2 regions of the Frankia sp. RB5 genome follow, and region 2 is predicted to be linked to the other one. Evidence: predicted binding sites of a transcription regulator. Region 2 holds the regulator's gene; the other holds the start of a gene.
What was found. The regulator LexA, encoded in region 2, represses DNA repair genes until DNA is damaged. The targets are predictions, from matches to a motif close to CGAACNNNNGTTCG.
Positions count from the first base shown of each region.

Region 1: a site for LexA is predicted at 2,552-2,565, ahead of AC6EXY_RS08840 (HNH endonuclease signature motif containing protein). Genes of this name have one in related genera too.

Region 1 covers NZ_JCBATA010000013.1:21,674-26,048, reverse strand. Annotated here, with positions in the region: gene AC6EXY_RS08845 (Hsp70 family protein) at 1-656, shown strand, start outside; gene AC6EXY_RS08840 (HNH endonuclease signature motif containing protein) at 918-2,420, opposite strand; gene AC6EXY_RS08835 (dienelactone hydrolase family protein) at 3,336-4,094, opposite strand; gene AC6EXY_RS08830 (hypothetical protein) at 4,298-4,375, opposite strand, start outside.
Region 2 covers NZ_JCBATA010000066.1:10,350-14,724, forward strand. Annotated here, with positions in the region: gene AC6EXY_RS26835 (AraC family transcriptional regulator) at 1-258, opposite strand, end outside; gene hflX (GTPase HflX) at 610-2,070, shown strand; gene lexA (transcriptional repressor LexA) at 2,226-2,981, opposite strand; gene AC6EXY_RS26850 (LysM peptidoglycan-binding domain-containing protein) at 3,726-3,977, shown strand.

The DNA.
Region 1 (4,375 bases), on a different contig from region 2:
ACAAGACCGCCCGCCTCTGGGATGTCGGCACCGGCCGGCAGACCGTCACCCTCACCGGCCATCGCGGCCCGGTCTACGGCTGCGCTTTCTCCCCCGACGGCAGCCTCGTCGCGACCACCGGCACCGACCGCACGGTCCGGCTCTGGGGGGCGATGTCCGGCAAGAACATCGCCACCCTGCAGGGCCATCGCGGCACCGTCTACGGCTGCGCCTTCTCCCCCGACGGCCGGCTGCTGGTCTCCGCCGGCGCCGAGAGCACACTGCTCTGGGACGTCTCCGTCGGAGAGATCATCATGAGCCTGCCCGGCCACACGAACTTCACCGGCGGCTGTGCCTTCTCCCCCGACGGCGCCCTGCTCGCCACCGCCGGCAACGAGGGCACCCGCCTGACCGACGCCGCCAGCGGCACGACGGTCGCCACCCTGCCCGGCTCCGCCCAGAGCTGCGCCTTCTCCCCCGACGGCCAGCTGCTCGCCACCGCCAGCACCGACGACACCGCCCAGCTCTGGGACGTCGCCACCGGCTCCGCGATCGCCACCCTCACCGGCCACAGCAGCACCGTCATGAGCTGCGCGTTCGCCCCCTTCGGCCTGCTGCTCGCCACCACCGGCACCGACATGACCGCCCGCCTCTGGGACATCATCTACACGCCGTAGCGAGCGCCTGGGAAGTCGGCTGCTTGTAGGCGTCCGGGTCGAACCGCGATGCCCGGCCACCCCGCGAGCCGATCTCCCGCGGTTCTCGACCTGGTCGGCCCGCACAGGACATCGCTGTGGCGGATCCCGCGCCGACGAAGGCAGGCACAGTTCGCCTGTACGCCTTGTCCGCAAGCATGTGGTCCCCGCCCGATCACGCCCGACCAGCCCGTCTCGGCCCGCCCCGTCCACCGGCGGGGAGCCCGCCGGACCCGACTCTGATCATTGACGGTGGAGGTTGGGAAGCGGGCGGCTGTAGGGGTTTCGGCGGCGTCGGCGGTGGGGGTCGATGTGGGGGGGTGGGATGAAGGACGGCCGCCCGTCGGATTCGAAGATGATCGTCCACTTGTCGTGGTGGACCTGCCGATGGTGCTGTCCGCAGAGCAGGACCATGCTCGACAGTGCGGTGACTCCGTCGTTCTCCCACTCCGGCGCGTGGTGGCATTCACACCAGCTGGGTGGGCGGTCGCAGGACGGGAACGCGCATCCGCGGTCGCGGGCGACGAGGGCGCGGCGAATGGCGGGGGTGGCAGTGCGGCTGGCGCGGCCGACGTCGATGGGGACGCCCTCCGCGTCGAGGATGATCCTCGTGATCTCGGCGTCGCAGGTCAGGCGGCTGAGCACCCCGCGGGGCAGCGGCAGCCCCCACTCCGTGGTGGCCGGGTCGAGGCCGCTGCCCACGAGGGCACTCCAAGGCACCAGCACAGTCAGGTGCGGGCGCACCCCACCGGAGATCGGCACGGCCGCGCCGCTGAGGAGCCGGGTGGCGAGGTCGATGAGGGCGTCGGCCTGGCGGCGCCGGGGGCTGCGGGGGTCGGGGATGCCGTCCGCGGCGGGGCGGGGAGCGGCGAGGCTGTCGAGCGCGGTGCGCAGAAGCGCGGCACCTTCGGCGTCGAGCTCACCGCTGATCAGGGTGGTGCCGTGGGCGGTGTCGGTGAGGCTGAGCCGGCGGACCCCGGCGGGATCAGGGGAGGGGCGATCGTCCTCGTCGCCGCGCCCCAGGCCACCACCGCCACCGGTGGCGCTATCGTCTCCGCCGCTGTGGGATGGGTCGCCGGGCTGGCCGGTGCGGCTGTCGGTGTCGGGATCGTCTCCGCCGGGGGAGGTGTCGACGCGGGTGAGCTGCTCACGGATGCGGGCGGCGAGCTTGACGAGCCGGAAGGGATCGAAGATGGGGGCGTAGTCGAGCAGTGTCTGCTCTGCGGTGGCGCGTTCGGTCTCAGTGACGTCGCGGGGAAGAGCCTTCATGGCGTCCCGGATGACGTAGGCGTGTTCGACGGTGATCGCCCCGCGGGCGAGGGCCTCGCCGGTGGCCCCGCAGGCACCGTCGTGGATCGCCAGGGCCAGGTCGACCTGACGGCGGGACTCCCGGGTGGTCAGCGCGAGGCGGTCCCGCAACAGGCTGGCGACGTCGAGGGCGCCGAGGCGGCCGGCCAGGCCACGGACCTGAGCCTCGACGATGAGTCGGCCGCGCAGCGCCGCCGTGCGGCCTCCCAGCCGGCCGGTGCTCTCGAGGAGGGTGTCGAGTTCTCCGTCGGAGAGCTGCCAGGGCTCGTCGGACAGCAGCGCGTCGACGAGTTCGCTGAGCATCGCGAACCTGCCGGGCATCCCGCCAGCGGCGCCGTCCGAGGTCGGGGCGTAGCCGACGGAGGTGGACGGAGAGGAGGCGGCGGCCATGAGCGGATCGCCGGCCGTGGGAGCGGAGGGCTCACCGACCGTGGCCATCGGGGCCGGACCGGAGTCAGGCGGCTCTGGTGGTGGGTCGGGGTCGGGCGGATGGGTTACGGGGCAGGTACTCTCGCTGAGCCGGGTGTCGATGACCATGGACCAACCGTAGATCGGGCAGCCCGGACTGTCGAACAAGTGTTTGAATCTGTGGACAGCTGGAACACGGCGGCCCGGCTGTGGATAAAGCGCGCAGCGGGCCGTGGCGGGCGTCAATGGGTTGATCACCTAGAAGGTGCGAGGACTCGACGCAGGCCCGGGCGCATGGGGAAAGGACCCGGTCGCCGCGGGTCGGGTCGGCCGCGAACCCAACCCAGCCCAGCCCGACCTCGGGCTTGCGGACAAGGCATACAGCTCGAAGGCGAACCGTGGCTGTCCGCGTCGGCGTGAAGACACGGCTGCGCCTGCTTCTCGGTGACGCTGGCCTGCTGCCCGAGCAGACGCAGTGGCCGGTGCGTGATCCGCGCAGCGGCCGGCTGGTGGCCCGCGTCGACTTCGCCTGGCCGGGCGCGCGCCTAGCTGTCGAGGCGGACGGGGTCGGCCCCCTTGGCCTGCCGGCGGCCCCGCATCGCGACCGCGCCCGTCAGAACGACCTGGTCCGCCTCGGCTGGAACCTCCTGCGTTTCACCTGGTGGGACGCACTTTCCGCGCCGGCGCGGGGGAAGGCCTCGACGTGCCACTTTCACATGGCTCCCTGTCCGATTCGTCCCGTTGAAACTGGCAGAACCTCCCGTTCCCACGCAACGCCTGCAGCGGACAGGCGCCGGCGGCCGGCTCTGCGGGTGGGAAGCCGGCCATTGGGATCCGCCGCACGATCTCCCGTGCGGCCTACCAGGCCGAGAACCACGGGAGACGCAGCTCGCGAGGGGCCGGACTCCCGGTCCGATCCGGACGACTACAAGCAGCGGCACGCGGTCATGCGCGGGGGAGTTCGCGGGCGAACAGGGCGGTGACCTTGGCGAAGTGGTTCTCGGCGGCGGCCTCGTCGTAGGCGCCGGTGTGGTCGCGGACGGCGAAGCCGTGGCCGGCGGGGACGTCGTCGAGCTCGTAGCGGACGCCGGCCTTCTCGAGCGCGGCGACGAGCATGTCCCGCTGCTCGGGGGTGCAGCTGCGGTCGTTCTCCGCGACGCCGAAGTAGAGGCCGGCGGTGATCGCGCCGGCGCGCAGGTGCGGGCTGGTCGGGGCGTCGGTCGCGATGCCGCCGCCGTGGATCGAGGCGGCGGCGGCGATCCGCTCGGGCAGCTCGCCGGCCATCGTGAACGCCATCAGGCCGCCGCGGCAGTATCCGACGGCGCCGACGCGGTCGGAGCGCAGGTTCCCGGCCTCGGCCAGGACGTCGAGCAGCGCCTCGGTGTCGTGCACGACACCCTCGGGAGACGCCTCGCCGAGCATGGCCATCAGTCGGGCCCGTTCGTCCGGATCACCGAAGACGGTTCCCAGGTCGAAGGAGAGCCGGCCGGACCGGTAGAAGTAGTTCGTCAGCGCGACCGCGTAGCCCTCGGCCGCGAACCGGGCGGCCATCTCCTGCATCACCGGCCGGACTCCGCCGGCGTCCGGGTAGAGGATGACGACCGGCAGCGGCGCCGCCTCGCTGGGTTGGGCGTCGTCCGGGATGTGCAGGTAGACGTCCATGACGCCGTCGGCCGTACGGATCTCGAGTGGAGTGACAGGCACTCGGTTCGCCTCCCGCTGTGTCGGTGTCCCGGCGGCGTGACCAGCCGGGACGGGCCCTTGACAGCAAACAGCATCCTCCAACGCGCCGGTGGAGGCATCGGCGGCGGGCCGCGTGGGCCAGACGGAGCGGGGAGGCGCGGAGCGGGGAGGCGCGGCGCGGGGAGGCGCGGGGCGGGGAGGCGCGGGGCGGGGCGAGCGAGGCGCTAGGCGGAACGGGCCGGTTCGGTAGCGGGGGCGGCGTCCGGCGCGGCGGGGGCGTCGGCCTCGGGCGCGGCGTCCGG
Region 2 (4,375 bases):
GACGCCCAGATGGGCCGGCGCGTGCCCGGGGTCGAAGCGCACGCCGACATGGCGCACACCCGGCACCCAGTGGGCCAGCTTCGCGACCGTGTCCGGCCCGGCGACGATCAGCCGCCCGTCGGAGCTCCAGATGACGTCGACGCAGCCGTCCGGCAGGATCCGTCGCACCATCGGGCCCGCTTCCAGCCCACTCGCGCCCGCGAACCAGATCGTCGCCGGCAGGCGGGCGGCCCGGCGCTCGCGATACACCGCGCCCACGCTACGCCCGTCGGCTGATCTCCCGGATCGCCTGCCGTGCCCGGTCACGTGGCGCGGCCGTGAGCGCGTCATGATCCCCGCGGGGATGGCGCCGGGTGCGGCGGAGTCACCACGACGGGCGGGATCGCCGGAACGAGGCGGCTAAACCGTTCGCGATCCTCGTTGGGGCGTGGGACCCTGGCAGGCGACGGGACGATTCCGCCGGGGAACACCGAAGCGGTGCGGCCGGGCTGGCCCGGGCCGGCCCCTTCGATGGCGGGATCGCCCCCGGGTCACCGAGAAGGCGTGTGACCTGGCTAAATGAACCGGCGCGGAATGCCGCGGCAGCGGGCCGCGTTGAGAACGGATGGTATGACACTTCCTGCCGACGCCCTGGACGCGTCCACCCTCGACAGATCCCTCATTGAACTCACCGATGACGATTCGGGCAATCTTTCGGGCTTTTTCGCCGAATCCGGCGACGAGCTCGATCTGGCGGACCGAGCGGCCCTGCGTCGAGTACCGGGCCTTGCCACCGAGCTGGACGACGTCACCGAGGTCGAGTACCGCCAGCTGCGGTTGGAGCGGGTGGTACTGATCGGCGTGTGGACCTCGGGCTCGCTGCGGGCGGCCGAGGCATCGATGGCGGAGCTCGCCGCGCTGTCCACCACCGCCGGCTCGGTCGTCCTCGACGCGCTCGTGCAGCGCCGCGACCGGCCGGACGCGGCGACCTACGTCGGTTCCGGCAAGGCCCGTCAACTCGCCGAGGTCGTCGCCGCGACCGGCGCCGACACGGTGATCTGCGACGGCGAGCTCACCCCCGGCCAGCTGCGCCAGCTGGAGGAGATCGTCAAAGTCAAGGTCATCGACCGGACGGCTCTCATCCTGGACATCTTCGCCCAGCACGCGACCTCCCGAGAGGGTAAGGCGCAGGTCGAGCTGGCCCAGCTCCAGTACATGCTGCCCCGGCTGCGTGGTTGGGGTGAGTCGATGTCGCGCGCCGCGGCCAGTGGTGGCGGGCGCGCTCCCATCGGTACCCGCGGCCCCGGTGAGACGAAGATCGAGACCGATCGGCGCAGGCTGCGCGCCCGGATGGCCCGGCTGCGCCGTGAACTCGCCGGGATGTCCACCGTGCGGGAGACCAAGCGCGCGGCGCGGCGGCGCGGCGAGGTGCCCGCGGTGGCGATCGCCGGCTACACCAACGCCGGCAAGTCCTCGCTGCTCAACCGGCTCACCGGCGCCGGCGTCCTGGTGGAGGACGCGCTGTTCGCCACCCTCGACCCGACGGTGCGCCGGGCGACCCTGCCGGACGGCCGCGCGTTCACCCTGACCGACACGGTGGGTTTCGTACGCCATCTTCCCCACCAGATCGTCGAGGCGTTCCGCTCGACGCTCGAGGAGGTCGCCGACGCGGATCTCCTGCTGCACGTCGTCGACGGCTCCGCGCCCGACCCGGCCGCGCAGATCTCCGCCGTCCGCGAGGTCCTCAACGACATCGACGCGGGCGGCGTGTCCGAACTGATCGTCGTCAACAAGGTCGACGCGGTCGCTCCCACCGTCGTCGCGGAGCTTCGCCAGCTGGCGCCCGAGGCGGTGTTCGTCTCGGCCCGGACGGGGGAGGGGCTCGGCGCGCTCGTTGACGCGCTGTGCCTGCGGGTTCCGCACCCGGACGTCGAGTTGACGGTGCTCGTCCCCTATACCCGGGGTGAGCTCGTCTCGCGGGTCCACGCCCACGGCGAGGTACTCGGGCAGGAGCACACGGCAGACGGAACCCGCCTCACCGCGCGGGTGTCGCCGGCACTCGCCGCCGATCTCGACGCCTTCCGGGCCTGACCCACGCCGCGCCGGGTCCGGACGCCTGACCGGCTCCGCTCTGACCCGGCCGAAGCACGCCCGGATCGGCCTGAGTTCGTCGGACCGCGGATCGCCCAGCGGATCGGGCAGACCACGGATCGGCCGGCCGCCACGCGCGGCCGGCCGTCGCGTGGTCAGACCCTGCGCAGCACGGCGACGATCCGGCCGAGGATCGTCGCCTCCTCGCCCGGGATGTCGTTGAAGGCAGGGTTCTCCGGGTGCAGCCAGATCTTCCCGTCGCGGACGCGTAGGCGCTTCACCGTCGCCTCACCCTCGATCATCGCGGCGACGATCTCGCCGTTGTCCGCGACCGGCTGCTGGCGGACCACCACCCAGTCGCCGTCACAGATCGCGGCGCCCATCATCGACTCGCCGACCACGCGCAGCAGGAACAGCGTGCCCTCGCCGACGATCTCCTTGGGCAGCGGGAAGACATCCTCGATCGCCTGCTCGGCGAGGATCGGGCCGCCGGCCGCGATCCGCCCGAGCACCGGCACGTAGGCCGCTGACGCCTCGCCGCCGGGCGCCGCGGCGGCCTCACCGCCGAACGCGGGAACCACCGCGGCCGGCGCCGCCTGGGCGCGGCGGCGCGGGCGGTCCGGGCTGAGCACCTCCATCGCCCGCGGACGGTTCGGATCCCGCCGCAGGTAGCCCTTCTCCTCCAGCACCTTGAGCTGGTGCGCCACGCTGCTCGTGCTGGTCAGGCCGACCGCCTCACCGATCTCGCGGACGCTTGGCGGGTATCCGCGCCGCTCCACGGCGGCCCGGATGACCTCGAGCACCTTGCGCTGCCGGGGGGTCAGTCCGGCCGCGTCCGCGGGGTTTTCGGGAAAGGCCCGCACGTTGCCGCGGGCCCCGCCCCGGCGTGTACCCCTGCCTTGGGTGGTCATCGCTACCGCTCTCCTCGTCGCGTACGTCGTTCGTCGCGTACGTCGTTCGTCACGTACCTACTCGTCGCGTACGTGGTCACCAGCTGGTCACCCCACGTCCGACGGGTGAGCGCCGCGTCGCGGTCGGGATCGCCCGCGATCCCGACACCCCCACGGCGTGCGTCCGTCCGCGACCCGGAGAATCCACCCGGTGCACACCTGATCGTCTTGACGGTAACCGGACGGTCGCGGAATCTCAAACGCTTGTTCGAGCGTGTCCTCTTGCCAGATCCGCGCCGGGTGCGACAATCGACCAGGAGTTCGATCGAACTGGGGTTCGCCCGCCTGGTGGTCCCGGCCCGCTCGCCACGGGAGGATGTCGTGAGTCCCAGCTGCTCGGCGCAGGTCATCGACCTGGCCGTGGTCCGGGAACGGGTCGCCGGGCGGTCCGCGGGAGCGCCGGCTGGCCGTCCCGGTCCTCGATCGGTGCCCGCCAACGCCGGTCTGTTCCCGTCCCATTCCCGGTCCCGCGAGGCGAGGGCGGCGCCTGGTCGGGTGTCGTCGCCGAGCTGCCAGGGGCCGCGGGGCGGTGCGGCGTCGCGCGGGCCCGTGGCGCGCCGGGACGGTGCGAGGTCGGACGGCACCGCGGCGCCGCACGGGCGGGATCCGATGCCGGCGCCTGGTCGCGGGCCGGCCAGCGGGGTTCCGTCGCGGTCGCGAGTGCGACGGGAGCCGGCGCCTCTTCGGCTGACCAGGCGTGGTCGGGTGGTGGTCACCATGGCCGCGGCGATGCTCATCGCGGCCATGCTGGCGGTGGTGGTGCCACGGGCCTCGCTGGCGTGGTCGGACGAGCCGCCACGCGGCCACCTGGTCGTGGCGGGGGAGTCGCTGTGGGAGATCGCCGCCGTGCTCGAGCCGGACGCCGACACGCGCGTGGTGGTCGATCGGCTGATGCGGATCAACGATCTGTCCTCCGCCCAGCTCACCCCCGGCCAGTTCCTCTTACTGGATGGGTGAGGCCCGGCGGGGGTATGTCGGGAGCCGCCTGATCGGACACCGGCGGTCGCGACGGCGGGTGGTCGATGGTCGCCGCGGTGACGCCTCCGCATCGGGCCGGGTGCGGGCGGTTGAGGCGGCTTCGCCCAGGGTCGTCGGGCCCCCGCGGGCTGATGTCCTCGTGTGGCATGCGGGGGGTCGGTTTTCCCATCCATGGGGTCGTGCGCTAAGTTGGACACAACATCTGGTGCTTACGTAGGTGTAAGTCATCCACAGGTGGATCCACAGGTCTTCCACAGAACGAGGGCCGCTCGTCCACAGGTCCCACCGGATCGGTGCGGCGGTGGGGCCCGCGGTCCGTCCCGGTGCGCCGACGTCGGGACGGTGCGGAAGGGCTGTCGGCCGGCTCGGTGAAGGAG